Regions from separate parts of the Vibrio gallaecicus genome, predicted to be linked through region 2. Evidence: predicted binding sites of a transcription regulator. Region 2 holds the regulator's gene; each other region holds the start of a gene.
What was found. Region 2 encodes PurR, which represses purine synthesis genes. Its sites were predicted from a motif close to TNANGNAAACGTTTNCNTNA; they were not measured.

Region 1 (10,538 bases), 1.0 Mb from region 2:
GTTTGCAGGCTCTGCTTTCACTTTAGCTACATTAACTGGGTGGGGGATGACATGGTTACTCATGAAAGAGCGCAACCTCACGGGTGATATCGTTTTAGCAGACAGTAATATTCGCTATCGACATCCTGTTGAACAAAATCCAGTGGCTTCAACATCACTAGACGGTATCAGTGGTGATTTAGACCGTTTAGCTTCTGGTCGTAAAGCTCGAATTATCATTCATGTGACCATTTTTAGTGGCGACGTCGCGGCAGTCGATTTTGTGGGCACTTACATGCTTCTTCCTGACTATAAGAAGGTGCTGACGGTTCCAGAAAATACCGATGAACCCATTACTGCATAACGCTGTTTATTACCGTATTACTCTAGTTATTACTGCTTAACGCTTTCATTATGGGTTAAAGCCTAATTATGGCTCACGTGATTGACTTGCACTGAGGACATGCATCTTAACAATAAACGCTACTCTGGTTGGGTGGCGTTTAGTTGAGTGGCATTTAGTTGATCAGCGTTTTTTGATTGGCATTGGGTATCTTGTGAGAATTTAATATCGTTTGGTTTACCACTATAACGAGCACATTCGTTGCTTAACGACATGAATAATGTACTTTCTTGTACCTGTGACAAATCAAGTTTCCCTCTTATATCTCCATTCCAATCTTTCCCTGATATCTCTGCGGGAGATAGCTCCAATCGTCCCCTATCTGCGTTTATTGCTAACTCTGGAATTTCAAAATTCGCATTTTCGATTCGAGGTTGATCGGTTTGAGAATGATGTGCAGGAAAAACCAATTCTCCATTTCTAATGCTACCGGTTACCTGACCGTCGAGAGTGTGGCTAAACATCAACAGATCACCGCCTAAACCGCTGGCTTGCAGTTCAAATTCACTAAGCCCTGTGACTTCAAATGGCAGAGCTAGCAAGTTGGTGAATGGTGTGATGGGTAATCCATCAGCTGTGAGAGATAGACTCCAAGGCTGACTTGGCTTCGAAAAATCAAACGTTGAGTGTGCATCCACATATCCACGCTCAAGTGGAGCAAAGAAGCGCGTTAATTGCCATACACCTTGATTACTGTTCATTTCGAGCAAAGGATGTGAACTCACAATGCTTTGGTAACTGGCATTATTAGCACTGGCTCTAAGTTGCCCCTGCCATAGCCCCAGCTTGCGATTCTTTACTATTGTTAATTGCTGACCTTCAACATTAAAACCGGAAACTTGCCAATAGGGATGCTGGGCAAGTTGGATAAACTGACTGCGCTCTATGTTGAGCTCGTTTATGGATAAATCTTTGAGGTCACTTAACCACTCAGAGTTAATGAATGAAGGTAAAACTTGATTTTTAGCTTCCTCTTTAAACCATTTAACCCCCTGAATTGAGAGTTGATTAAGACGCATTGAATCTGGAGTGATTTCTCCGCTGAGCTGAATGCTGCCTTGCAACCATTGAGTAAATAAGTCATCCACAATGATAGTGTTTGGCATTAAACTTAGCTTCACACTCGGTTCCACCCAAATATGCTGACTTAAAGTTAAGCTATTCGCTTGAATGGAAATACTGCCTTTATTTTGTTGCCATTGTTTCAATGGAAGTTGGATATTTTCTAGTGAAATATCAAACCCAGCAAAGTGCCCACCTTGCCACTGAACATCACTGCGTAATATATCGACGCTATTGAGATGGTTGATCTTAAAAGCACTTAGGCTCCAATCTTTCGTAAGAATATTTTTGGCTTGTTGCTCATTAAGTCTTAATCCATCAATAGTGACGTTGATTAATGACCAAGCTTGGTCAAACTGCTCTGCTTGTCCTGAAACTTGCGCGTCTCGCCATAAAAAAGATACCCCGTAAGCGGTGCTGTCTTTAGGTTTGTAGTCAACATCAATTAATAAATTGTCTATGGCCTCATCTTGCCAGTAAATTTGCTCAGCACTTAGCTGCAGTTTTCCGTAGGGAAAAACTTGTTGTTCACTTTCCCAAGTGGGCTCAGTAATTTGTAGGTTGAGGCTTCGGGCGCTAAAGGTTTCACCTGGAGATACACCTTCGTGGGCAAAGTCGAGGTTATTGAATGCTAATTGATGAAGAAGAATGTTGTGCTTGTTAAGAAAAGCCGAAGTGGATAGTAGTGACGATCTAGTTTGTTGAAGGTTAAGACCGTCGATAAGTACGCTATCGAAAATCCAGCTTCTCGTTTTAAACGTATCGGAGCTTAACCACAGCGTGATTTGATCAATATATAAGGGATTCTCTTGCCCAAGTTGAACTCCTGATAGCGAGAGCTGATAAGGGGCGTTGTAAGCAATGTCTTCAATCGTAATAGGGTAAGTCGCCGTTTGTTTAAGAATCGAGTTGGCGATATCTACACGATAAGAGGTTTGCAGGCTTAATAGCAACGCGGCAACGGTTGCTATCATTATTGATAAAACAATACCAAAAGCCATCAGTGCTTTTTTCATTCCTTGAATACCTTAAAGTCTCATTAAGCCTTGAAGTAGAGTGGAGCAAAAAAAGTGTTACAGCAACAAAAAAGCCCCTCAAAAGAGGGGCTTGCTACAAAAATATCACTTTTAACACAAGTCTGAAGCCAGTTTAGCTATTCGCTTAGTCTAGCTGAGGACCTGCTGCAACCAGTGCTTTACCTTCGTCGTTGTCAGTGTACTTATCAAAGTTGTTGATGAAGCGTTCTGCTAGATCTTTCGCTTTGCTTTCCCATTGTAGTGGGTCAGTGTAGGTATCACGAGGGTCCAGAATCGTTGGGTCAACGTCATGCAAAGAAAGTGGGATCTCTAAGTTAAACATAGGGATAACTTTCGTTTCAGCATTATCAATAGAGCCATCAAGAATCGCATCAATGATGCCACGTGTGTCTTGAATTGAAATACGCTTACCAGAACCATTCCAACCAGTATTTACTAGGTAAGCTTCAGCGCCAGCCGCTTCCATACGCTTCACAAGCACTTCAGCGTACTGAGTTGGGTGAAGAGTTAGGAATGCCGCACCGAATGCCGCAGAGAACGTAGGTGTTGGTTCAGTGATACCACGCTCTGTACCTGCCAGTTTCGCTGTAAAGCCAGATAGGAAGTGGTACTTCGTTTGCTCTGGTGTCAGTTTAGACACTGGTGGTAGAACCCCAAAAGCATCGGCTGTTAAGAAGATAACTTTCTGAGCATGACCCGCTTTTGATACTGGTTTAACAATGTTATCAATATGATGAATTGGGTAAGAAACACGAGTGTTTTCTGTTTTAGAACCATCATCAAAGTTGATAGAGCCATCGCCACGAACGGTGACGTTTTCTAATAGAGCATCACGACGAATCGCATTGTAGATTTCAGGTTCTGCTTCTTTAGATAAGCGGATGGTCTTAGCGTAACAACCGCCTTCAAAGTTGAAGATACCGTCATCATCCCAGCCGTGCTCATCATCACCAATGAGTTGACGCTTAGGATCTGTTGATAGTGTTGTTTTACCTGTACCAGAAAGACCGAAGAATACCGCAACATCGCCTTCTTCGCCGACGTTAGCACTACAGTGCATTGATGCAATACCTTGCAGAGGTAGCAAGTAGTTCATCATTGCAAACATGCCTTTCTTCATTTCACCGCCATACCAAGTACCGCCAATGACTTGTACGCGCTCAGTTAGGTTAAATGCGACGAAGTTTTCTGAATTAAGACCTTGTTTTTCCCAGTTAGGGTTGGTTGTTTTAGCACCATTCATTACCACGAAATCTGGTTCAAACGTTGCTAATTCTTCTTCTGATGGGCGGATGAACATGTTTTTAACGAAATGAGCTTGCCATGCCACTTCAGTAATAATTCGAACACTTAGGCGAGTGTCTGGGTTTGCACCACAATAACCGTCAATTACAAATAGGCGTTTACCAGATAGTTGAGTCGTAACTAATTCTTTTAGCTCGCTCCATACTTCAGTAGTAATTGCTTTATTGTCATTTTTGCCTTGATCTGACCACCACATGGTATCACGTGTTGTGTCATCTTTTACAATGTATTTATCTTTCGGTGAGCGGCCAGTAAAGATACCAGTGTCAACAGCAACAGAACCAAGCTCTGTGACTACACCTTTTTCGTAGCCTTCTAAACCTGGAAGTGTTTCTTCAACGAATAACTGCTCGTAGCTTGGGTTGCGAAGAACCTCAGTAACGCCAGTAAGTCCGTGCTTAGTTAGATCAATTTGTGCAGCCTTTGTATGTTCCATAACAGTCATAGGTGCTCCTTGTAGGATATTTTGTAGGGATTTTTTATTAATTTTTTATTGTTATCTGCTCACCATGCTAGCAACGAGACTGGGGGAAAACAGGGATATAGCTCAAAAAATATCCATATCAACCATAGGGTTTTAAGTGTCTCGTCACATATTGGCCTAGCTAGTCTATCCTGTGCGCAAACCTTTGCGCTAGAGCAAAATGCTTTATTAATTGACTAAAATTAAGCGGTGCTTTTCTTACGTTAAAGTCCCGTATTTACTGACCTTAGATCACAAAAAGGCCTGCGTAGTGCAGACCTTTTTTTGGGTAAATTACGTCTTTACTGTACGGGTGAAATTAATGAACCGTATTATTGCCTTTATCTGCCGCTTGAGCATATAAAGCGTCCACATCAGTTTTGTCGAACGCGTAGTTTGTGCCACAGTAATCACAGTGAAGTGCAACACTGCCTTCAGTACTGATGATGTCGTAAATCTCTTCTTGAGCAACGGTGATGATCGCAGCACCACTTCGTTCACGAGAACACCCACAGAAAAATTCGACTTGTTGTGGTGTAAACACCTGAACCTTTTCTTGGTTGTATAAACGGTAAAGCAGATCATTCGCTTCTAAAGAGAAGAGCTCTTCATTTTTAACTGTATCTGTTAATTGCTCTAAATGTTCAAAGTCATCTGGAGAGCCAGTGCCATCCGGCATGATTTGTAGAAGCATACCAGCAGCGTGAGCTTTACCTTCATGTTCGCCAGTACGCAGCCATAGGCGCGTCTTTAGCTGTTCAGAGTTAGCAAAGTACCCTTCAAGTACTTCAGCTAATGTATTGCCTTCAAGACCTACGATACCTTGATAGCGTTCGCCTTTTTTCGGATCGATAGTGATCACTAAGTGACCTTTACCCATCAAATCGTGAAGACCAGCATCATCTGCGATCTCACCTTCAAAACGAGCGACACCACGGATTTTTTGATCATTGTCGCCATTAATCACAGCAAGGGAAACAGGACCGTCACCTTGCAGTTGCATTGTGATTGAGCCTTCAAACTTTAATGTTGCAGTAAGAAGAGTCGTAGAAACTAATAGCTCACCAAGTAGTTTTTGAACCGCTACAGGGTATTCCTTGCTAGAAATGATATTTTGGTATGCTTCATCCAGTTGCACCAATTCACCGCGTACAGATAGGTCTTCAAATAGGTAGCGATTTAAAACGTTATTTGCCATGTGGCTATTCCTTCCAGCTTATTGACTCTTGAATTTGATGATGTCGCGACGCTGCTTTTTGTCAGGTCGGCGCTCAGGGCTTGGGTTTTGTGCGTGTAACCTTCGTTGCTCAGCGAATGTTTCACGTTTTGCTACGCTTTCTTGCGTTTCGGCGTAGAGAGTTTGAGCTTCTGGAGCTCCACGTCGTTGATCGGAAATTTTTTCGATCGTAACGGTTTTCTCTTCATTACCCTGACGCAGTAAAATTACGGCCCCAAGTTCGACAATTTTGCTTGGTTTACTGCGTTGACCATTATAGTGGACTTTACCACCATCGACCATATTACGAGCAATTGAGCGAGTTTTGTAAAAGCGAGCTGCCCATAACCATTTATCTAGCCTGACAGCTTCATTAGGAGTTTTCATACGGCGCTGCGCCTCATTATATTGAAATATTGTAGATATAAATTATTCAGTATTGTTGTGTGTAAAATCACGATAAGGGACTGAGCAATCATTTCGTAGAAGCTAAAGTGGTGTCGCGACCTATTTTTTTCAAGGTTCATTGCAAAATAGCTGCTGAGTCACTTGCGAAATTGGGGTTTGTGGTATAGTCGAAAAACCTATGACTATATGATGTTGTAATCATTGTGGCTTATATATTGTCACTAAGGTTAGTCAGTTGAGAGCGACAACATTGTGGCCCTTAGAGTATTGAAAGGATTGTAGACGAGTGAAGTTATTAGAACTCGGTAGTGGGCTTGATAGGTTTCCTGCATTAAACCGGTTATTACAGAATGGAACAGTATTCCAGCAAAAGATCAGTGTACTAACTTGCTGCATACTACTTGGTATCACAGCATGGATCTTAGGTCAGTTAGTATGGTTTATCCAGCCATCAGAGCAATCTGTCACACCTTGGAAAGCCAGTATCTCCTCATCGAACCGTCAGCAAGCATCTTTAGATATTTCAGCTTTACAGAAAGGCAATCTATTTGGTGCTTACAGCCAAGTAGTTGCGCCCGTTGTTGAGCAGCCCGTGGTGACTGACGCACCGAAAACACGACTTAACTTAGTGTTAGTTGGGGCGGTGGCGAGTTCTAATCCAAATCTTAGTCTTGCCGTTATTGCCAATCGCGGTAAGCAAGCGACTTACGGGATCAATGAAGAAATTGAAGGTACGAGAGCAAAACTCAAAGCCGTACTTATTGACCGTGTAATTATTGATAATTCAGGTCGTGATGAAACTTTAATGTTAGATGGGCGTGAATATAAAAAGCTTTCAGCTACACAAATGAAAGCAAAGCCGGCCCCTTCTAACCGTGGAAATAACCCAAGTTCTGCTGATAAATTGTCGGAAATTAAAGCACTTATCGCTAAGGACCCACAGCAGCTATTTCAGTACGTTCGTTTATCGCAGGTTAAGCGAGATGGAAACGTACTGGGCTATCGTGTTAGTCCTGGTAAAGCGCCGGAACTATTTAAGTCTGTTGGGCTCGAATCGGGTGATATTGCAATTCAGTTGAATGGTAATGACCTCACAGATCCTGCCGCTATGGGCAAGGTATTTCGTACATTACAAGAACAATCAGAGCTCAGCATTACTGTTGAAAGAGACGGTCAGCAACATGATATATTTATTGAATTTTAAGACTTTTTGCCAGAATTTGGGCGAAAATGCAGGAGAAAAACGTGAAACATTGGTTTAAGAAAAGTGCATGGTTACTAGCAGGAAGCTTGGTTTGTTCACCAGCCGCTATCGCCAATGATTTTAGTGCAAGCTTCAAAGGCACAGATATCCAAGAATTTATTAATATTGTTGGACGTAACCTAGAAAAAACGATCATCGTTGACCCTTCGGTACGAGGTAAAATTGATGTACGCAGCTACGACGTACTTGATGAAGAGCAATACTACAGCTTCTTCCTCAACGTATTAGAAGTGTATGGCTACGCTGTTGTTGAAATGGAATCTGGCGTACTTAAGATCATTAAAGCAAAAGACTCTAAAACTTCAGCCATTCCTGTGGTTGGTGATCGTGACTCTATCCAAGGCGATAGCGTAATTACACGTGTTGTTGCGGTTCGTAATGTATCGGTTCGTGAATTATCACCGCTATTACGTCAGCTAAATGATAATGCTGGCGCTGGTAACGTTGTTCACTATGATCCAGCGAATATCATTTTGATTACTGGTCGTGCCGCGGTTGTGAACCGTCTTGCGGAAATCATTAAACGTGTTGACCAAGCGGGTGATAAAGAAATTGAAGTTGTCGATCTAAAAAATGCATCGGCTGCTGAAATGGTAAGAATCGTCGATGCTTTAAATAAGACAACAGACGCGAAAAGTACTCCTGCTTTCTTACAGCCAAAACTAGTCGCTGATGATCGTACTAACTCTATTCTTATTTCTGGTGATCCTAAAGTTCGTAGCCGTCTAAGAAAGCTGATTGAGCAGCTAGATGTAGAGATGGCGACAAAAGGTAATAACCAAGTTGTTTACCTAAAATATGCTAAAGCAGAAGATTTAGTTGATGTACTTAAAGGTGTGTCAGATAACCTACAATCTGAAAAGCAGTCGTCAAGTAAGAGCAAGAATGCAAACCGTAACCAAGTGATGATCGCGGCTCATGTAGAAACCAACTCACTGGTGATTACTGCTCAACCAGACATTATGAATGCTCTACAAGACGTGATCGCTCAGCTTGATATTCGTCGAGCTCAAGTATTGATTGAAGCTTTAATTGTAGAAATGGCGGAAGGTGATGGCGTTAACCTCGGTGTTCAATGGGGTAATCTAGAAACGGGTGCCATGATCCAATATGGAAACACTGGTGCGTCAATTGGCGGTGTAATGGTTGGCTTAGAAGAAGCAAAAGACACCACAACCACCACTGCTGTTTATGACTCGGATGGTAAGTTCCTACGTAATGAAACTACAACAGAAGAAGGTGATTACTCAACTCTAGCATCTGCACTTTCTGGCGTGAATGGGGCTGCGGTAAGCTTAGCAATGGGTGACTGGACAGCATTAATCAGTGCAGTAGCGACAGACTCAAACTCGAACATTCTGTCTTCTCCAAGTATTACAGTGATGGATAACGGTGAAGCCTCTTTCATCGTAGGTGAAGAAGTGCCAGTACTAACGGGTTCAACGGCGGGTTCAAGCAACGACAACCCATTCCAAACTGTTGATCGTAAAGAAGTGGGTATCAAACTAAAAGTGGTGCCACAGATTAACGAAGGTGATTCTGTTCAGCTGAATATCGAACAAGAAGTGTCTAACGTTTTAGGTGCAAATGGCGCAGTGGATGTACGTTTTGCTAAACGCCAACTGAACACATCAGTGATTGTACAAGATGGACAAATGCTAGTACTTGGCGGTTTGATTGATGAACGTGCGCTTGAAAGTGAATCAAAAGTGCCACTATTAGGTGATATCCCAGTAATCGGTCACCTATTTAAATCAACCAGCACTCAGGTTGAGAAGAAGAACCTAATGGTCTTCATTAAGCCGACAATCATCCGCGATGGTATGACTGCCGATGGTATTACACAGCGTAAATACAACTACATTCGTGCAGAGCAATTGTTCAAACTCGAGCAAGGTCTGAAGCTGATGGACAATGACAATATTCCAGTTCTACCTAAGTTTGGTGATGACATCAGGCACCCGGCTGAAATCCAAGCCTTTATTGATCAAATGCAAATGGAAGCGAAATAATGGCAGAAATGGTCGATATGGCGCGAGCTTATCAACGTTTACCGTTTAGCTTCGCAAACCGTTATAAAATGGTGCTGGAATATCAGCACCCTGAACGTCCACCAAGTCTTTACTTTGTTGAGCCTCTTAATGCTTCTGCCATTTTAGAAGTGCGTAGAGTGGTGAAAGGTGGCTTCACACCTATTGCAATCTCAGCTAGTGACTTTGATACTAAACTTACTCAAGCGTATCAGCGAGATTCTTCAGAAGCTCGCCAGTTAATGGAAGATATCGGCGCGGATAGTGATGATTTCTTTTCTTTAGCGGAAGAATTGCCACAAGATGAAGACTTACTAGAGTCGGAAGATGACGCTCCAATCATCAAATTAATCAACGCGATGCTTGGTGAAGCAATCAAAGAAGGCGCATCGGATATCCACATCGAAACTTTTGAAAAGTCTTTGTGTATTCGTTTCCGTATTGATGGTGTTTTACGTGATGTATTGGCACCAAGTCGCAAGCTTGCACCTTTGTTGGTTTCTCGTGTAAAAGTCATGTCTAAAATGGACATTGCAGAAAAACGCGTGCCACAGGATGGTCGTATTTCGTTGCGTATTGGGGGACGAGCAGTAGACGTTCGTGTATCCACCATGCCTTCTTCGCATGGTGAGCGCGTGGTAATGCGTTTACTTGATAAAAATGCTACGCGTCTGGATCTCCACAGCCTTGGTATGACTGGTGAAAATCACGAAAATTTCCGTAAGCTGATCCAACGCCCGCACGGTATTATCTTGGTTACTGGTCCAACGGGTTCAGGTAAATCCACCACGCTTTATGCTGGTCTGCAAGAACTCAACAGCAACGAACGAAATATTTTGACCGTTGAAGACCCGATTGAATTTGATATTGATGGCATTGGTCAAACACAGGTTAACCCTAAAGTTGATATGACTTTTGCGCGCGGCTTACGTGCCATTTTGCGTCAAGATCCTGATGTCGTGATGATCGGTGAGATTCGTGATTTAGAAACCGCTGAAATTGCGGTTCAAGCGTCTTTAACGGGTCACTTGGTTATGTCTACGCTGCATACCAATACCGCAGTGGGTGCGATTACTCGTCTACGTGATATGGGCATTGAGCCTTTCCTTATTTCTTCTTCTTTACTTGGCGTATTAGCCCAACGATTGGTTCGTACTTTATGTAAGGATTGCAAAGAACCTTATGAAGCGGACAAAGAACAGAAGAAAATCTTTGGTCTGAAAAAGAAAGATGACTTAACACTTTATCATGCAAAAGGGTGTGAACACTGTAATCAAAAAGGTTACCGCGGTCGTACCGGTATTCATGAGTTGTTGATGATTGATGATTCAGTACAAGAGCTTATCCATAGTGAATCGGGTGAGCAGGCTA
Region 2 (10,538 bases):
TTTTAGGCGTCACCTTATGAAGGTAGGAATAATTGATGAAAGAAATGAAAGCATTCAACGAGAAAAGAGCTGAAATTTACTGGTGGCTATCAAGCTTATTTGCTAAAGAATTAACAGAATCAGAATTAGAGCATTACAAGTCTGTTGAAATTCGTTCATTTCTAGCTGGGTTAGGCGAAAATGAAACGCTGAAACCAGCAATAGATAAACTCGTCGATGCCTTGAACCGCTCTCAGAATCGTGACGATGAACAGCTTGAGCTTGCGGCTGACTTTTGTGATTTATTCTTAAAATCCGATAAGTACGCCGCTTTGCCTTATGCATCTTTGTATATTGGTAATACTGGTCTACTAAATGGTCAACCTGCAAAAGACATGGAAACACTGATGGCTGAGCATGGTGTAGGAGTTAGTGCTGATCTAAATGAACCAGCGGATCACATTGCCATTGAACTCGATTTTCTTGGAAATTTAATCATCCGTTCTAACGAAAATCAAAACAGTGAAGAGTTTGAAAGTAGCTTCCTTGAACAAAAACAGTTTATCGAAAAATACCTACTTACTTGGATACCAAGATTCCAAGCAAAGTGTACAGAATTCGATAAATTTGGATTTTACGCAAGCGTTGCAACACTGCTCGTAGCCTTTTATAAACTGGATCTAGAATACCTAAGCGATGAATAAAGCGATATTCTAGTATTGATAGAATATTTAGATGTAAATGTGACAATTCACCCATAATTATGGGTGAATGTTATTGCGGTCATTTTCCAGTCAGTCTAAAATTGTGATCGCAAACGATAAAATATGAAACACCATCAAAATGTTGTGCTTTACTGATCATGAGCATTTTGAAATTGAAAACAAGCCGCTCTGATTAGCGGTTTTTTGTTTTTTAGCACTTTAATACCATTAGAAAAACTTAACCAGTGCTCTCACTCTGGTAGCTTTACGGCTACTTTGCTGCCCTACTCTCTAGTAAAGTAGCTTTTAACAGGATAAAACCATGGCCACTATAAAAGATGTCGCTCGATTAGCCGGCGTATCAACAACAACTGTTTCTCATGTCATCAATAAGACTCGCTTTGTTGCAGAAGCGACTCAAGAAAAAGTAAATAAAGCTGTTGATGAATTAAACTATGCACCTAGTGCTGTTGCTCGTAGCTTAAAATGCAATACGACACGTACTATCGGCATGCTAGTTACTCAATCTACCAACTTATTCTTCTCTGAAGTCATTGATGGTGTAGAAAGCTACTGCTACCGCCAAGGTTATACTTTGATCCTTTGCAATACAGGTGGTATTTACGAGAAACAACGTGATTACATTCGCATGCTGGCTGAAAAACGCGTAGATGGCATTTTAGTGATGTGTTCCGACCTAACAGAAGAACTTCGTGAAATGTTAGATCGACACGCGGATATCCCTAAAGTAGTGATGGATTGGGGTCCTGAAAGCTCTCAAGCAGATAAGATCATCGATAACTCTGAAGAGGGCGGCTACTTAGCAACAAAATACCTACTAGAAAAAGGTCACACACGAATTGCTTGCTTAAGTGGTCATCTAGATAAAGCGGCTTGTACTGAGCGTATTGCAGGTTACCACCGAGCATTAAATGAAGCACAAGTTGAATTGAATGATGACTTAATCATTGAAGGTAACTTTGAATGTGATACAGCCGTAATTGCTGCAGACAAGATTGTAGGGATGGAAGACCGCCCAACCGCCGTTTTCTGCTTTAACGATACAATGGCACTCGGTTTAATGAGCCGACTACAGCAAAATGGGCTAAAGATCCCTGATGATATTTCAGTTATTGGTTATGACAACATTGAGTTGGCTGAATACTTTTCTCCGCCACTGACCACCGTCCACCAACCTAAGCGACGCGTTGGCAAAAATGCTTTTGAAATATTGCTAGAACGTATAAAAGATAAAGACCATGAAAAACGTATTTTCGAAATGCACCCAGAAATAGTGGAACGAAACACAGTTAAATCACTGAAATAAATAAAGCATTCATAAATGCGCACATTTAAGTGCGCTTTTTTACAAACAAAACAAATGCACTTAGTCACACATTACGACTATCATTTACTGAATGAATGTCACACTTTAAAAATTCAAATGTGAGCTTTGTTCAACAAAATACTTATTCTGTCAAAAGTCACGCACAGGGCAAACCACTTTAAAGAGTGAGACGCAAAGCCTCCGGCCTAAGCCTATATTGGTATGGTAGCGGGGTTGCCGATGGCAAAATGAAAGATTTACCGCTAACTGACATTTTATAGCAACATTTTGCTACTCTCTCGGACCTGCTTATTTGGTGGCATAATTCAAATACACCGAGATAAAACACATGGATAAACCACTACTAAAGGACTCGATGAAGTTATTTGAGTCCCTAGGAAAAATAAAATCGCGTTCAATGTTTGGTGGGTTCGGCCTATTTGCTGACGAAACTATGTTCGCATTAGTTGTGAATGATCAACTACACATTAGAGCTGATAAAAACTCTGCGGATCAATTCAAACAACAAGGGTTTCAACCGTACGTCTACAAAAAACGAGGGTTTCCTGTTGTTACTAAGTATTTCGCTCTTCCTAATAACATTTTGCAAGATCTACAACAAACTCTCAATTTAGCGGAAGTTTCTCTAAACTTCGCTAAAGATGAGAAAAAGGAACAATCTTCAGCAAAACCTAACCGCTTGAAGGATCTCCCAAACCTTCGACTTGCGACTGAAAGGATGCTTAAAAAAGCCGGCATTGATTCAGTGGAAAGGCTGTATGAATTTGGCTCTGTAAATGCCTACAACGCTATTAGGCAGTCTCATTCATCGGATGTAAGCCTTGAGTTGTTATGGGCATTAGAGGGCGCTATAAAGGGTATGCACTGGTCTGTTATCCCTCAACAGCGACGAGAAGAGCTTATCAGCCGAATTAATTAAGTTAATCAGTCACTTTCACACCAAAAAGCCACATTATTTGTGGCTTTTTTTATTTTCAATGAAAGTTAATGCCTTGATTCCCTGTCTAACTATAATAATGATATTAAGTGACATTTAGAGGAAGTATTCATGAGTAAAAAACTAATTTTAGGAATCGTACTACTGGCAACCATCATCATACTAGGTGTCAACTTTGGTCAGTATCTAACGTTAGAGAATGCCAAAGCTCAACAAGTGCTTTTAAATAACTATATTGAAAGTAATTTCTTACTGGCGGCAGCGATATACTTCATTGTTTACGTCATGATTACTGCTTTCTCGATCCCTGGCGCCGCGGTAGTGACTCTACTAGGCGCAGCCCTATTCGGTTTTTGGGCAAGCCTTGTTTTGGTTTCATTTGCAAGTACCATTGGCGCTACATTAGCTTTCCTAAGTAGCCGATTTTTATTACGTGACTGGGTACAAAGTAAATTTGGTGACAAGTTAGCAACCATCAACCAAGGTGTTGAGAAAGACGGGGCATTTTACTTATTTTCACTTCGTTTAATCCCAGTATTTCCGTTTTTCTTAATTAATTTATTGATGGGTCTAACGCCAATCTCCATCTCTCGCTATTACTTAACTAGCCAATTAGGCATGCTTCCAGGTACTGCTGTTTACCTAAATGCAGGTACGCAACTTGCGGAAATTGATTCATTGTCGGGTATTGTTTCACCATCTGTTTTACTCTCATTTGCATTGCTTGGTTTGTTCCCAATTTTAGCAAAATGGGCAATGGCTAAATTTCGTTCAGGTCCGGTGGCTGAATAATGAAAATATTTATTGCGAGTAATCCTGCAGAGGCTCACATTGTATGTGGACTTCTACAAAGTGAAAATGTGGAGTGTGAAGTAAGAGGAGAAGGTCTATTTGGGCTCAAAGGTGAATTACCCTTTACCGAAGAAACTGATCCATACGTTTGGTTACCAAATACTGAGTACGCACCAAGAGCTAAAGTGATTGTGGAAGAGTACCAATTACAACAGACATCAATACAGTTTGAAGAATGGGTATGCGAGAATTGTAGAGAAAACAATGAGCCACAATTTGGATCTTGCTGGCAATGTGGAGCTCAATCCCCTCAAAGCGAAGTTAAAATTGAGCTGCCTAGGAATACATCTGAATAATAGTAATTATTAACTAAAGGCTAACCTCTCTTGTTAGCTTGAAGCTAAGTATTACAGCAAATAGCTTCTAAGCTATTTGCTTTTGTATAAAAGCAATAGAGCGCTTGTTGAATTCATCAGGTTGCTCTACGTTGCATACATGCCCACAATTTGGTATTTCCACTAGTTCACTTGCTTGATGTGCCTCAACCATTTCTTTCACGGGTTGAATAAACATATAGTCTCTTTCCCCCATCAAATACAATGTTGGGATCGGTAATTCACGATCCTTAAAGTACTTCATTATAGGGTTCACATCAGCTGTTAAGATGAACCAACGTTTAAATTCTTTTTGACAAAGTTTCTTAGCTTCTCTAATAAATAAGTGTCGAGACTCTTTTTGGCTCTTCTGTGGCATCACTACATAAGCAAATAAGCTATATAACCACATGTAAGGGATAATATGCTTACTCAGGTTACCAAGCTTAATCAGAATTTGTGAACGGGTGTTAAGGCGAGTTACAGCTCCTCCTAGCACCATTGAGCGAACTCGACTTGCTGCAATTTCCGCAACATTACGTACAATTATCGTTCCAAGAGACATGCCGACGAAATGAGCAGAACGAATTTTCAAATGGTCGAGCACTTTCAAAATATCAAGAGTTACAGCTTTGAAGGTATATCGGTTCGCTATTAGCTCTTTTAACAAAGCATTAGATTTACCATGTCCACGTAAGTCGATTAACAGTAAATTAAAGTGCTCCTTGTAAGCTTTTATTTGCTTGAACCAAATAGATGAACTGCCACCAGCTCCATGCACAAAGACCACCCACTCATCGCTGGTCGGGTGTGTGAATGTTTTATGGAATAATAAAGTCTCTGACATATCCTTCGCTTAAATCACGTTATGCTCACATTGAGCTTTAGGGGGCTAGGCTAGCACGCTATTAAACGGGCTAAGTGATGACAATGTCAATCATATCATTAGTTAAATGAATGACTCACCACTTCATCACACCTAAAATTTGTCTATATTTCAAGCATCTTACTAATATAAACAATCAGATCTGACCACAAATAAAAAGGCGCTCTAACTTAAGAGCGCCTCTATTAATCACAATAGTTTAATCTAAAACTTAAAACGCAGTTCTATACATCTCTAGATATTCTTCAGCTGCTTGTTCCCAGCTAAAGTTCTGTTGCATTGCATAAAGCTGAACACGTTTGATTTCTTGTGGGTTTTGAGCATAAAGCAGTAATGAACGATGAAGAACATTAAGCAGTGCTGAAGGAGTTGGTTCATTGAACGCAAAGCCCGTCGCTAGCTCAGAGTTTTCGTCATAATCATTTACGCTATCTTTCAAGCCGCCAACACTGCGCACAATTGGCAAAGTACCATAAGCCATACTGTAGATTTGGTTTAAACCACACGGTTCAAATTCAGAAGGCATCAAAAAAAAGTCTGAGCCAGCTTCAACCAAGTGAGCAAGTTTATTGCTATAAGCTTCAATGAAAGCAAACTTATCTGAGTTTTTCGCCGCCAACTCTTTCAACTGACTAGCCAAAACTGGGTCACCCGTACCAACAATCACAATTTGTAGATCATTTTTCAAAAATTGCTCTACGATTGGCAGTAAATAATGAACGCCTTTTTGATGCGTTAAGCGGCAAACCATTCCATAGACTGCGCAGCTTCTTATTGGTAATCCAACGTCTTCCTGTAATTGTTGCTTACAGGCTGACTTCCCTCTTACCATACTATGCATTGTTGCTTTAAACTTGCGAGGCAGAAACTCATCAGTTTCAGGGTTCCAAGCGCTGTAGTCACAACCGTTCAGGATGCCAAATAAATCATCGGAGCGATGCTGAAACTCATAAGCCATACCATGACTGCCAAGCTCTGTTTTCAACTCTTCAGCATACGTCGGGCTAACTGCGTTGATTTTGTCTGCACACAATACACCAGCTTTTAGCATAGTAACGTGAGTGTCACTTACTGCTGCTTCAGGGACATTATAGCTATGCATCTCTGGAAGATTTTGCAATTCATCATAGGTGAATACACCTTTGAATACCGCATTATGAATTGAAATAACACTTCGAGTTCCAGCAAAAAATTCATGTTCCTGGTAACGTGACTTCAGTAAGAACGGAACAAAACCTGTATGCCAATCATTTGCATGAACAATATCAGGCTGAAAGCCTAACTTAGGTAACATGTCTAAACTCGCAGCACTGAAAAATGAAAACCGTTCGCCATTATCACTGTAAGCTTGGTTGTTTTCTGCATACATTTCAGGTCGGTCAAAGTATTTGGGACAATCAATGCCGAATACTTCCACCCCTTCAACATTCAGCTTCTTAACGCGATAAGCAGTATGAGGCCAATGCTCTAATTCTGATTCAAGAATCACTTCAGCAGAATCAACATCAGGTATCTTACTATAAGCGGGAATACATACTCGCACATTTTGCTCAAGTGTTTGTAACGCTATAGGCAGCGCCTTGGCTACATCAGCCAAGCCACCACTTTTAATCAAGCCTTCAACTTCTGACGCTACAAAAAGTACTGATAACGTCTTAGTAGCCAACGCGTGCTCCTTTAGGAATGACCACAATACCTTCATCTGATACGTGGTAATGCTTTTTATCTTCTTGCAGGTTGACACCTATTTGAGTTCCAGGAGCAATGTCAGCATCTTTATCAACGATAACGCGACGAAGCACACAGCCCTCGCCTACTTTCACATCACCTAAAAGGATACTTTCGCTAATATCACATGTTGATGCGATGTTGCTACGGAAACCAAGAACACTTTTTTCTATACGAGAACCACGTACGTAACTACCGCTACAAACCAAGCTATCGATGATTTGAACTCGTCCATTGTCTGAATCAGAGAAAGTTGCAGGTGGTAGAGGCGGGTAATAGGTATGTAAAGGCCACTTACGGTTATAAAGCGAGAACGGCGCATCCTTTTTCAGAAGATCCATATGAGCTTGCCAGTACGCATCAATCGTACCTACATCACGCCAATACACTTCCTCTTTTTCGCCAGTAATGCGGTTAGTACTGAAGTCGTAAACAAAGACATCACCACGAGGAAACATATTAGGGATAATATCTTTACCAAAATCGTGTGTTGAACCTTCTTTATCCGCATCTTCAATAAGTTCAGCAAACAAGTCTTTGGCTTCAAAAACATAGTTACCCATTGAAACTAACGCTGATTCTGGGTCTCCAGGAATGCATTTTGGATTAGCTGGTTTTTCTTCAAAACCAATCATACGACCTTCAGCATCAACTTCAATAACACCAAATTCAGAGGCCTCTGCAAGCGGCATGCGCAATGCTGAAACCGTTAGTGAAGCTTCTTTCTCTTTATGGAAATCAATCATCTGCTTGATATCCATTTTGTAAATATGATCAGAACCAAAAATACAAACTTGATCAGGCTGCTCCAGCTCCATAAAGCCTAAGTTCTGGTAGATTGCGTCTGCAGTCCCTTCATACCAACGCTTACCTGTACGCATTTGTGCAGGGATAGGGTCGATGAAACGGTCTGTAATACCATTAATATTCCAACCCTTTTTCATATGGTGGAATAAAGATTGAGATTTGAACTGAGTAAGTACGTAGATCTTCATAAGATCAGCGTTTACGAAGTTATTTAAAGCGAAGTCGATCAGGCGGTAACTACCACCAAAAGGAACTGAAGGTTTACTCCGGGATTCGGTTAAAGGTCTCAAACGCGAACCTTCACCACCAGCAAGAATCATTCCCAATACACCAGCCATTTTATTCTCCATATACTTATAGCTTGTCGTGTTAGTACCCATATATGAGTGATCTCGGGGGATGGATACTAACTATAGATTTAGGTATTTAGTAAATATTCATTCATAAATTATGAGAATAACACTAAGCCAAACGTTGTTATGTGCGCCCTATTATTGGCACTTTGTTTTTATAAGGTATCGATTTTCATATCGATTTCAATTTTAAATATGACATTCTGTGTTATATAACCGTTTGCTTTTCGAAGACTTAAACCAGCTCACACTACAAACGTCACAGTTTACAAAAAATTAACAGTCAAAGTACAGTTTCAATACAATTATCAATAACCAGTAAAGTCATAGTAATCAATATTCATTACAGCTGCATGAATACCAAAACCTTTATGCAACAACGATAATAACCTGACTGCAAACATTTGCAATTGCTGTGTACATAAAAAATTCTCTCATTTAATAAATCATATTTTTCATCAAATTTTAGATAAAAAAAAGCAGCGATAGAGTCGCTGCTTTTATTTTTCTAATATTTAATCTTTTGCTTTAGGCTTCTTACGTTTATCCGTAACTTCCCATTTCCCATCAACATACATTGCAGTCCAGCCTGAAGGCTTACCATCAGCCTCTGTACGAACGTAGTTTTCTTTAGTCTTGCGGCTAAATCGAACCACTGCTGGCTTACCATCCGGGTCTGCTTGAGGTGCAGTCGCAAGGTATTGGAATTTAGGAGAGATGCGATCTTTAAAACGTACCAATTCCGATACTAAAGGTGCGCGTGTTTCACGTGATTTAGGGAAGTTACTTGCAGCCATAAACAGGCCAGAAGCACCATCACGTAAAACAAAGTAAGCATCTGAGTTTTCACATGGCAATTCAGGTAAGTGTACTGGGTCTTCTTTAGGAGGCGCAACTTCACCATTCTTTAGAATCTTACGAGTGTTCTTACAATCTTCACTCGTACAGTCCATGTACTTACCGAAACGACCGTTCTTTAGAACCATGTCAGAACCACACTTGTCACACTCAACAAGCGGACCATCATAGCCTTTCACTTTGAACTCACCGTGTTCAACCACGTAACCTTCACAGTTAGGGTTGTTACCACATACGTGCATCTTGCGCTTATCATCAATCAGATAAGCATCCATTGCGGTTTCACAAATAGGACAACGCTTTTTAGCTCGAAGTGCTGCTGTTTCAACGTCTTCTTCAAGTACGTTGATAATGCCTTCTTCATCACCCAGGTTGATTGTTGTTTTGCAACGCTCTTTAGGTGGAAGCGCATAACCAGAACACCCTAGGAATACACCTGTCGAAGCAGTACGAATACCCATTTTTCGGCTACAAGTCGGACACTCAATATCGGTTTCCACGATATGGTTCGGCTTCATGCCACCTGCGTCTTCATCTAAGTCTGCTTTTTCCAAATCGCCAGTAAAGTCTGTGAAGAAGTTATCTAGCACGCCTTTCCAGCTTGTTTCACCTTCTGCAATTTGGTCTAACTTCTGCTCCATACGAGCCGTAAAGTCGTAGTTCATTAGGTCATTGAAACTGCCATCTAATCGGTCAGTAACAATTTCACCCATTTTCTCAGCATAGAAACGACGCTGCTCAACTTTCACGTAACCACGATCTTGAATAGTCGAGATGATTGATGCGTAAGTTGAAGGACGACCAATACCACGCTTCTCAAGCTCTTTTACTAGAGCTGCTTCAGTGAAACGCGCTGGCGGCTTAGTAAAGTGCTGTTTAGGATCTAGAGCGATTAAGTCTAGCTTATCGCCGATCTGCACTGCCGGAAGGATCGTATCTTCGTTCTTACCCATTGGACGTTGAACACGAGTCCAACCATCAAACTTTAGAATACGACCTTTCGCTTTTAACGTGTATTCATCAGCTTTAACGCTCACTGTTGTTGAATCGTATTGTGCAGGTGTCATCTGACAAGCAACAAATTGATTCCAAATCAGTGAATAAAGCTTATGAGCATCTGCGTCTACACCGTTTAGGTCATCTGACTTAACATCAACGCTTGAAGGACGAATCGCTTCGTGGGCCTCTTGAGCGCCCTCTTTGCTACCGTAAACAAGTGCTTTAGGTGGAAGATATTGTTCGCCAAACTCAGAACCAATAAATTCACGAGCAGCTTCTACCGCTTCTGAACTCAAGTTAGTCGAGTCAGTACGCATATAAGTAATGTAACCCGCTTCATACAGGCGTTGAGCGAGCATCATGGTTTTCTTTACGCCATAACCAAGACGAGTGCTCGCTGCTTGTTGCAGTGTAGACGTAATATAAGGTGCAGACGGCTTACTCTTCGTTGGGCGGTCTTCACGTTTACATACTTCGTATTGCGCTTTTTCTAAAACGCTTACTGCAGCTTGTGTTTGCGCTTCATTGTCAGGTTTAAACGCTACACCGCCTTTCTGAGCGACTTGCAGTCTAAAATCAGTTTTATCTGCCGTTTTGGTATCTGCGTGCACATCCCAGAACTCTTCGGGAATAAAGGCGTTAATCTCGCGCTCACGTTCAACCAATAGTTTTACAGCTACTGATTGAACACGGCCAGCGGATAGACCTCGTGCTACTTTTTTCCAAAGCAGCGGTGACACCATAAAACCAACCACACGGTCCATAAAACGACG
Region 3 (10,538 bases), on a different replicon from region 2:
TCTTTACGTTTATTAATGACTTCACCTTCCCACATGCCATTATCACGAATTACAGCCCACATATTAATGTAAAACTCTTGGTTATACTTACCAGATGCAAACATTGAAGGCTGTCTGCCCCTTACTTCATCTATCGTGTAACCACTGATGCGAGTGAATTCTTGATTAACTTTGATGATTCGGTTGTTACGGTCAGTAATAACGAGCGCGGACATACCATTCATAGCCGCTGTGGCTAATTGGCTTTCAATGCTGTTTTTCTTGTGTGTGTAATTCCACAAAACAAAGCCACTAGAAAGCAGAAATATAATTATACCAAGGGCAATGGATTGCTCGATTGTTGAACGAATTTCACTGTTGTAAAGTTTATTAAATTGTCGGTTTTCGACTTTAAGAACCATGTATAAAGGCTCAGTAATTTGCTGGATATCAGGAGCAACATCAGTGTAGATGTACCATGATTCACCTTCTAGATAGCTACCACTCGCGTGATTTTGAATTTCAGCCCATAGGTCTGGTTGAGTGATGGCGAAAGTTTTATCAGCGCGGTTTGGCAATAAGTGACCAAATGCACTCTCTAGGTCAGTATCCATAATGATATGACCAGATCGATTGAGCAAAATAGGTAAGGTTTGGGTGACCTGCTTTTCATACTGAAGCTGTTGGTAAATGTCAGACATGCTGAGGTTTACAATAAAATACCCAAGTATCTGATTGTTAGCTGTAGCAACAGGAGTCATGATGCGGAATGCGGGTATTAGCGGTTGAACAATCTTTCCATTTTCGATTTCAAGATCAATACCATAAGCAGACACTTGTCCAATGTTTAGACTTTGTGCTTTCTGAAAATAATCACGGGAAGATTTGTTTTGAAGCTTAGGGCTAGGGACAGTTTCAGATGTCCCTTCATTATAATTTACTCTAATGACTTCATTGCCATCTAAATCAAGGTAGCGAATTTGCGAGTAATACTTTTGACCTAAAGCCAGCATATTCCAGAGGTCTTCAACAGATTCTGTATTATCAGTTGTCGGGTGCTTTATTGCTTTGAGCAAAGTTTTAGATTGAGCTAGAGTCGGAATTGAAATAGCAATTTCGCGAATAATATCTTTTAATTTATGCGAACTGTATTCTATTTGATTGTAACTAGATTGCTGAATATTTCGATTGTATTGGGTCTCAATACGATCAAGTTCTGAATTTATATAGAGGGCAGGAACCAGACCAAGTGCGAAAGCAACAAAGATGAATTGTCCGGCTAATTTAATGATATTCGTATTCATTATTCCCCTCTAATGTGGGCGGCATAATACAGTTTCATATTGAAAAATAATGTGATCTTTACCCCAGTAGTAATTTTAGCCTTACTTAATAACTGGTTATTAATGGTTTTTATGGTCATGAAAATACGATAAATGGTAAATCCATGACCAATAAATATGCTTTATTAACTTAACCCAACAATTTGACCTTTTGAATTAATGTCTAATGACATAAAGGCTGGCTTGTCTGGTAAACCTGGCATTGTCATTACATTGCCACACAATGCATAAATAAAGCCCGCACCGGCACAGAGTTTGAGTTCTCGAATTGGTACATCAAATTGAGTTGGTGCACCTTTTACCCGTGCTTCAGTGGAGATCGATAAAGGTGTCTTTGCTAGGCATACCGCTAAATCGGAGTATCCAGATTTTGTGTATTGTTCCAATTGGCATTTGGCGGTTTCAGAAAGGGTAACACTGCTTGCCCCATATCCAACTTCGGCGACTGCCATGATTTTTTCTTCTAGCGTTTGTTCAAATTTGTAGAGCGGCGTAAATGTGTCATCATTATCACAGGCTTTAATAACGGACTTGGCTAACTCAATAGCTCCTTCACCACCTTGTCCAAAAGCGTTACTGATCTCAACTGAAACTTCTGGGTCATAGGTATTAACCATTGATTTAAGCAACGCTAATTCATTGTCTGAGTCTTGTGGGAATCGATTGATAGCTACGACAGGTGTGACCCCATATTTTTTGACATTTTTAAGGTGCCATTTAAGGTTTTCAAAGCCTGCGATCAATGCTTTATTGTCATCATTGAAAATGGAGTCTGGCAATGGGTTACCTTGTTGAAGATTATATAAACCAGAATTTGCTTTTAACCCTCGTAAGGTAGTAACAATAACAGCACAATCTGGTGATTTCCCCGATGTTTGTGCTTTGATATTGCAGGCTTTTTCAAATCCCATATCAGAGCCAAATCCACCTTCTGTTACAACGTAATCTGAAAGTTGTAAAGCGATGTTGTCGGCAATAATGGAAGAGTTACCATGAGCAATATTGGCAAAAGGACCCGAGTGGATAAAGGCAGGTACACCTTCAAGAGTTTGCATTAATGTCGGTTCAATTGCATCTTTAAGAGTGACCGTCATGGCTCCTGCTACTTGAAAATCATCTGCTGTCAGTGCTTTATTGTTAATATCATAAGCCAATACGGTCTTACCAATACGTTTTCTCAAATCTTGTAGATCTGAGGCAAGAGCTAAAATAGCCATTAATTCTGATGCCGCAGATATATCAAACCCATCTTCACGCTCATAGCCGTTAATAGACTTACCAGCTTCATTTTTACCGACAGTAATCATGCGTAAAGCTCGGTCATTATGATCAAGGACTCTTCGCCATACCACTCGATCTGAATCGATGTTTAAAGCTTGTAAACCTGAACGTTGCTCAAAGGCTAGTGTACCTTCTCTTTGCTCATGGTAAATACGGGCATCTATTGCGGCTGAAGCAAGGTTGTGCGCTGCAGTAACAGCGTGAATATCACCTGTGAGGTGTAAATTGAGCTCTTCCATTGGAGCGACCTGTGAATAGCCACCTCCAGCCGCTCCTCCTTTAACACCAAAAACAGGTCCCATTGATGGTTGCCTAATACACGCTGAAGCTGATTCATTTAATTTGGCAATACCTTGAGCTAAACCAATTGTTGTCACTGTTTTACCTTCACCGAGGGGAGTCGGGGTAATCGCAGTAACAACGATGAGTTTACCTTGCGTTTTTAGGTTGTGATCTAGCTCGCCATTTATAGCTGAATCATTGGTCAAACGGTCTAAACAACTAAGGGATACTTTTGCTTTATGTTGACCAAGTGCTTGGAACTCTTGATCCAGTAATCCTGCTTTACGAGCAATTGAGTTGATTGGGGCTAGTACTGTCGAACGACAGATATCAATATCAGAAAGCATTTTCGCTCCTCTATCAAACAAGAAATAGTGTACGTAATCGTTTGCGTGAGGATGTTAAGGCATTAAATTCTGATGTAAAGGCAAACGAATGAATTTATGTGCTAGAAGATAACAGATCTGCAGTGACATTGCGCGAGATCAAGTCTAGAAACCACTAGTCGTAAAACTACAAAATTTTCATATCACGACATAAGGTATTACCAATAAAAAAAGGCTACAAAAAGTAGCCTTTTTTTTATATTTAATTAAGCAATTAAGCAATTAAGCGCATATTGAATTGTAATTAACGATCCCAGTACGTTTCTTCTAAGCTATCTTCTCGTTCAGGCAGTGCTCGAGAAAGGCGAGGTGAGTGCTGAGTTAACACTTCGTAGCTCACTCGGTTTGCGTACTTACAAATCTGAGAAAGTGACGAATAAGTTAAACATTCATACTCATGTTTCTCTGAATTTGGAACGTTAACATGGTGGTAACTGTTTGCAGCCATGTCATGAAGTAGGGCTGAAAGTGCGCCATCACCAGCACCATTTGTGTTTTTAATCTCAAGTGGACCACCAAGGTAAGGACCAATATGAGAATACACTTTAACGGGGTTGTTACAGTCCTGCTTACGCATAGCTCGGCTAAATTCGAATTTATTGAACTCAGGAATGTTACCTGGAAGTAAAGGCAAGGTCGTTTCGCGTTTTGCTAATTCGTCGGTGTAACCTGCCATATATAAGCCGATAGGACCAGCAGTACATAGAACTAGGTCAACCCAATCCAGTGCTTTGTTCGCGGCTAAAAGTGGGTCTTTTTCACCTGTTAATGCTTCACCTTCATCTTCATTCATGGCGACGATGGTGACATTTTCTTTTAGGTATTCTTGCCACCATTCTGCGTTACCTTCGATCACATACTTAGTTCCGAGTGTTAGTACTACAGGGACGTTATGTGCTTTAGCGTACTCAATCGCTTTTTGTACCGCTTTTGGCATTGGATCTTCAGGCTTACCGCGCATTAGGTATGATGAAACAACTAATGCTGATGCTTTTTCGAAAATTTTCTCAGGAATACTTTCCGGCAGCAGTTGATTCATATGCCCTTCATTGATTGCAAACGTACGTTCACCATCTTCTGAAATAAGCGTGTAACAACGTCCAATCGGACCATCAACAGTTTGAAGGTGGTTAAGGTTCATACGAGAAGATGTGCGGCAAAGGTAACGATAACCAAATGAGCCTACTTCAATCTTCTTAGACATAACACCAAGTAAAACAGATTTACTGTCAGCAAGTACTGAATAGTTATGAAGTGTGTTACCAATCGTATCACCAGGGTATTGGTGTGTGATTAAACCGCGCTCAACTAACTCTTCATACAGTGCATCGGCTTTGCTTTCTTCCAATACAAGAGAGTGACCTTTACTCAGCTCGTATTTTTCTAGGAATGCGTTGTCAACACGGGCTTCAATATCAACAATAGTTTGACCTACGCCAACAATAGTCGCGCGATGCAATTTAGGTGTTTGTTGAATTTGGTTGACCAATGGGTCGCGTGCATGAGTAGGAAAGTAGTGCTTAGATTTACGCTGTCCAGGAAACTTCATATGAAAAATACAGTGAGAAAATTTTCCCGTATCATATCACATTATTGTATTTTTTCTTTCATTTTTATTACATAAAGAACCACCTGAACATCTATTGAACAGGTGGTTTATAACTGGTCTATTTTTCTAAATTGAGAGTGTTAGGGTCTGTATAAGCTTTTGTTCCCCATAATGGAACAGTCGAAAGGCTATGCTTAAAGCTACCAGATGTCTCTTTAGTAGAATATGATAGATACATTAGGGTTTGATTGGCTGGATCAAAAATACGTCTAATTTTCATGTTCTTAAAAAAGATGCTTTTTGATTTTTTGAAAACAACTTCACCAGACTTACTAGTGTCGATATTACTCAGCATATCGAGAGTGATTTCGCCCGTTTGGCGACATGAAATTGAGCTGTCACTAGGATCAGCTAAACTGAAATCAGCTTCGATGCTTGCAACGTGGCATGTTACACCTGGTACTTCAGGGTCGATAAGAGTGTTGAGTTTGATATCTTTCATGGTAAACATACCAAGAGATACGTCACCCACCTCATTATCAGAGCAGCCTGCAAGTAGTGTTACAAGTCCAATGGCAACTAAGGCTTTTTTCATAAGAAATCCTTTTAATTTAATGAGTTCTAATTGTTTTAATCAGCGACTTAAGATTTATGTAGGAGTTTAGAACTTTTCTTACATTAACGAAAGGTCCATTGTTGTAGATAAAAAGGAAGAAATTATGAAGTATTTAAAGTGCTTGTTGCTGGTATCGATGGTCTGTATGCTTTTTGCCTGCAGTTCGGCACCTAAGTCGAATGTGTGCCTACCAAATAATTGTGATATTTGGGGGTAACAATTAAAGGTAATAAAAGAATGAATAATGAAATACCTGCAATCGCGATCAAAAAAAACAACTGGCTCTTGAGTCAGGTGGATGTTGCTTTTCCTACAAAAGAGTGCCTTTTAGGGCGAGATATTTATCAACAAAGTACTCAGACAAAATCTTATCATCTTATTACACCTGATGGTATTGATACTGGTGAAAGTCAAGTCGATGAAATTTACAAAGTTGATTTCCACAAGTTGACGGTGATGTTTTCATTAAACCAAGCCACTGCTGGCAGCAATGAAAGTAACAAAGCTAATCTTCTTGAATTTTTTAGCCAAATCATTCTTTGTGATGAACATACCTTATATATTGGTCTATCCAAAGGTGAAGTGGTTGCCAGCGCTATTTTAACAGTAGATGAAAAATCATTACTCATCTCAGATGTGGTACATGGGCAACAAGGTCAAAGTGAACTCAGTTTTGTAGAGCAATTAATAGCAGTTTGCAAAGACGCCCATGGTTTGAAGTCTCAATATTGGCTAGAGAGCTAAAAATTGGTTAGAGAGCTAAAAGCATTTCTTAGTCGATTTCAAGATACAGCAATAACAGCTTCACTTATTGAGTGGCGAATATTCAAAGACAATATTGGCTATTACTGTATTGGTGCGATTACTTTTACCTAACAAGCTTTTGCTGACCCTTTAGACTGGGACATTAAACGCAAATATATTGTGAATTCCTACAAGCCGTCTTATCAATGGACGGCTTATCTCCAAAAAACATCGAAAATGCTTAACCCCCATACTTTACTCAGTCGTTTATGAAGAGCTTGGCTGATGTTGTTGAAATACGCACTCAGATTCATTATTCAGCTAACCACATAAACCAACTCACGGTCTTCTCTACAGAACGAGTTTTATCTTTAGTGTTTTAAATTGCTCCAATATCCACTTAATCACGTGATCTATTTCATATTTCGCAAAGCTAAATAAGTCAGTATCTACAAATTGCTACATCAGTCATGCCTCTAAAGTTGAGGAGCCTATACTATGAAACTTAGGTCAAGGCTTATTGAGTAGAGCATGGTTCAACAAGAAGTTAAATGCGTCATTTTTGATTGTGATGGAACGCTAATAGATAGTGAGAGATTATGTTGTCAGGCATTAGTAAATGTCTTTTCAGAATTCGATGCTGACTTATCTATCGAGGAGTCTCTGACACATTTTCAAGGTGGAAAACTTGCCGATATTTTATCTGAGACGCAAAATCGACTTGGTTTGTCGATTTCACTCGATATTTTAGAGCCTTTATATCGTGAAGAAGTGGAAAGCTTATTTCTGCGTCATTTGCAGCCGATGAATGGCGCGTTTGAGTTAATTCAATATTTAAAAAATGAAAATATTGAATTTTGTATCGCTTCAAACGCTCCCAAGTCTAGGATTGAATCATCTTTATTGATGACTGGTTTGTTCGATCATTTCAAAGGAAAAATCTTCTCTGCTTTTGACGCAAACAGTTGGAAGCCTGAGCCAGATCTAATCTTATACACGGCAATGAATATGGGTTTTTTGCCCAGTGACTGTATTTATGTGGATGATACAAAGAAAGGTATTGAAGCTGGTATTCGTGCAGGAATTAAAACGTTTTGTCTAAAAACATTTAATATTGCAGATAAAACTAAGGTCGAAACACATAATGCGTCGACCTTAAATATCTATAGTTTAAATGAACTTACGGCGTGGATTAATGACAAGCACTACTTAAGCAATGCATCACGCTCTGAGGTTGTGGGTTAATTGGAACAAGGTTAGTTGGATTAATTTGGCTAAATTGTTTTGTATGAAACCCACAGGAACCACAAGTAAATTTTTCTCCATTTTCTGATATGAAGTATTCATCATGTTGGCAAAGAGGGCATGTTATATCATTTGGCGGTGTTTTTTTTGTAGTCATAATGTCACCTAGCAGCAATAAGATAGCGCGAATAAATGTCACCATATTAGATTAACGCTATGCTCGAATATTGGACAGTTATCTGCAGAATAGATCTGAAATTTGAGACAAGCCTCAAGGTAATCTATTTAAAATAGATTAACAATATGCAATAGGGTATGATGGTATGGAGTACCATAACCTTTAGGCTTAATTGTGAAATTTTTTTATTTGCTCGTATCCGCAGCAATCTTGTCTGGCTGTAATGAAAAAATAGACAGTTCAAATCTTGTTTCTGACGAACCGGTAAGAAGCGTAAAATATACTGAAGCTGTCTATCAATCCCACACTCAATTCCGAGAACTTACGGGTATTATTAGAAGTGCCCAAACTTCACCAATCAGTTTTCAAGTCAGTGGTACAGTTAATCATGTACTTGTTTCCAAAGGGCACAAAGTAAAGCAAGGTCAAGTGCTTGCTCAACTTGAAACCAGTAACCTCCTATTAGCACTTCGTAAGGCGCAAGCATCGGTAGGAGCAGCAAAAGCTTCACGCCTTCAAGCTCAAGATAAATTCGAACGATCTGAAAAATTAAATAATAAAGGCTTCGTTTCCGATTCTGAACTTAATGCTATCCACGCCGAATTTGATGCTAAACACCAACAGGAGCAATTAGCTCTCACCGACCTTTCAAATGCAGAATTAAACCTTGAGCGTGCCAAATTATACGCCCCTTTTTCTGGTCAAATTAGCCAAGTGTTTATTGACGATTACACTGAGGTCAATTCAGGTCAAAAAATCTTAGAGTTAGTGAATGATTTCGTATACGAAGTTGATTTTCTATTGCCTGAAGCTTTGATCCAAGAGGTGACATTCGGCGAGAAAATTCAAATTATAGTTCCAGCGCTAAACGACACCGTATTTGTTGGGCAAGTATCAGAAATAGGTGCGGTTGTGAAACGAGGTAATGCTTATGCAGTAACACTTGTACTCAGTGAACCTTCCTCAGCACTGCGAAATGGCATGTCAGCAAACATCCAACTTAATATAGGAAGTACGAGCCAAAATGTTGTCCTATTACCATTAGAAGCGTTTAACTTCGATGATAAAGGAGCAAACACTGAAGAAAATGCTGCGATATATATAGTTGATCCGACAACATCGCGTCTTGAGAAGCGCTATGTATCAATAAAGAAAAATATCAATTCAGAAGTAGTTGTCTTAAATAACCTCGTTGAAGGTGAGCAAGTTGTGACTGCCGGTATCCCATTCTTATATGAAGGGCAAGAAGTCACATTATGGGAAGGGCTATAGGGATTCTCATATGTATAAAATTACCGAACTTGCTTTAAAGTACCACCGTTTTACTCAAGTATTTTTAATCATGCTTTTTGTTTTAGGCATCAGCACGTTCAAGAATGCGCCGAGTAAAGAAGACCCGGAAATTTTGATTCGTAACGCTATTGTGGTTGCTCAATTTCCAGGGATGTCGCCGGATAGAATCGAAAACTTTATTACCAAGCCGCTTGAAAGAGAGATTAAACAGATCTCTGAAGTGACAGAAATTAAATCTTGGTCGCGTACCGGAGTTTCTCAAATCACGGTCACGGTGGATGATAAATACTTCGATCTACAGCCTATTTGGGACACGTTACGAAACCGAATGGACAGCATTAAAAGCGAATTACCAGATGGAACAATTGGTCCTATCGTTAATGATGAATTTGGGCGAGTGTATTCAGCGACGATTGCACTTACAGGTGATGGATTTGATGACCGCGAACTGAGAAAAACAGCAGAAGATCTTCAAGATCAATTGAGCAGCATCCAAACTGTCTCACAGGTCGAACTGTACGGGGTTAATGAAGAAAGAATTTGGGTTAAAACGAGAAGTGGTGCAATTGAAAATGAAAAGTTTCAATTTCGTCAGATAGTTACAGCGCTACAGTCTCGTAATGTTGTTCTTCCTGGTGGGAGCATTGAAAGTGATACTCTTCAAATTGAAATTGAACCTACAGGAAACTTTAATTCTGTTGATGAAATTCTAAATTTAGACCTCCAAGAAAGAGAATCTGGTAACACCGTTTACTTACGTGATTTAGCGGACGTAAAAAGAGGGTATGAAGATCCATTTAACACGCCAGTTTATTTTAATGGAAAAAGAGCGGTCATTATTGCTGCTTCAATGGCTTCTGGCAGCCAAAGTGATGAATTTGGAATTAAAGTCCGCGAGTTTTTAGAAGAAAGCCAGCTTGCACTCCCTGTTGGTATGAAGCTCGACCTCGCGACATTTCAGCCTGACAAAGTGAACGCATCTGTAAGCTCTGCAACAACTAACCTAATGCAAACGGTCGCGGTTGTACTGGCTGTGGTTATGGTCTTTCTTGGTGTTCGTATGGGGCTTATCGTTGGAAGCATTGTGCCCTTAACGATTTTGATGACCGTTGTAGGAATGTCCCTTTGGGGGGTTGAGCTTCAGAGGATGTCTATTGCCGCTATTATTATATCGTTAGGTTTGCTGGTGGATAATGGCATCGTGGTGGCTGAATTCATTAAGAGTAAAATATCTGAAGGGGTGGAACGAACTGAAGCGGCAATTTTAGCTTCAAAATCAATGGCAGTGCCTTTATTAACGTCCTCATTAACGACCATCTTAGCGTTTATGCCATTATTGTTGGCACAAGACGTTACAGGCGAATACTTACGCTCACTGTCTCAAGTGATCACCGTTGCCTTGTTATCTTCTTGGTTCTTATGTTTGTTCGCCACACCTGTCATGTGCGTGTGGTTCATTAAACCAAGCAATGAAACTGTAACGGCTAATCCTGAGTCATTATTCCATTCATTATATCGCCGCTTTATCAGCGGAATTTTAAGAATGAGATTCATTACTTTAACAGTTGTTTTGATGATCTTCGCTGTATCAATATATGGGTTTAAGTTTGTTACCGTGCAATTTATGCCAGGTTCTGAACGT

Region 1: a site for PurR is predicted at 4,404-4,423, ahead of pckA (phosphoenolpyruvate carboxykinase (ATP)). Genes of this name have one in related genera too.
Region 3: a site for PurR is predicted at 3,262-3,281, ahead of OCU78_RS18125 (formate--tetrahydrofolate ligase). Genes of this name have one in related genera too.

Annotation. Positions count from the first base shown of each region.
Region 1 is NZ_AP025490.1:134,681-145,218, forward strand. It holds gene OCU78_RS00585 (bifunctional GNAT family N-acetyltransferase/hotdog fold thioesterase) at 1-343, shown strand, start outside; gene OCU78_RS00590 (AsmA family protein) at 463-2,460, opposite strand; gene pckA (phosphoenolpyruvate carboxykinase (ATP)) at 2,606-4,231, opposite strand; gene hslO (Hsp33 family molecular chaperone HslO) at 4,569-5,447, opposite strand; gene hslR (ribosome-associated heat shock protein Hsp15) at 5,466-5,852, opposite strand; gene gspC (type II secretion system protein GspC) at 6,160-7,077, shown strand; gene gspD (type II secretion system secretin GspD) at 7,119-9,149, shown strand; gene gspE (type II secretion system ATPase GspE) at 9,149-10,538, shown strand, end outside.
Region 2 is NZ_AP025490.1:1,135,531-1,146,068, reverse strand. It holds gene torD (molecular chaperone TorD) at 36-683, shown strand; gene purR (HTH-type transcriptional repressor PurR) at 1,006-2,010, shown strand; cyclic di-GMP riboswitch class I at 2,168-2,252, shown strand; gene OCU78_RS05090 (TfoX/Sxy family DNA transformation protein) at 2,360-2,950, shown strand; gene OCU78_RS05085 (TVP38/TMEM64 family protein) at 3,080-3,760, shown strand; gene OCU78_RS05080 (putative signal transducing protein) at 3,760-4,116, shown strand; gene OCU78_RS05075 (alpha/beta fold hydrolase) at 4,184-4,981, opposite strand; gene glgA (glycogen synthase GlgA) at 5,232-6,686, opposite strand; gene glgC (glucose-1-phosphate adenylyltransferase) at 6,676-7,935, opposite strand; gene topA (type I DNA topoisomerase) at 8,424-10,538, opposite strand, start outside.
Region 3 is NZ_AP025491.1:830,020-840,557, reverse strand. It holds gene OCU78_RS18130 (sensor domain-containing diguanylate cyclase) at 1-1,283, opposite strand, end outside; gene OCU78_RS18125 (formate--tetrahydrofolate ligase) at 1,448-3,232, opposite strand; gene OCU78_RS18120 (inosine/guanosine kinase) at 3,516-4,820, opposite strand; gene OCU78_RS18115 (CreA family protein) at 4,939-5,415, opposite strand; gene OCU78_RS18110 (hypothetical protein) at 5,674-6,180, shown strand; gene OCU78_RS18105 (HAD-IA family hydrolase) at 6,712-7,425, shown strand; gene OCU78_RS22950 (hypothetical protein) at 7,373-7,582, opposite strand; gene OCU78_RS18100 (efflux RND transporter periplasmic adaptor subunit) at 7,778-8,875, shown strand; gene OCU78_RS18095 (efflux RND transporter permease subunit) at 8,886-10,538, shown strand, end outside.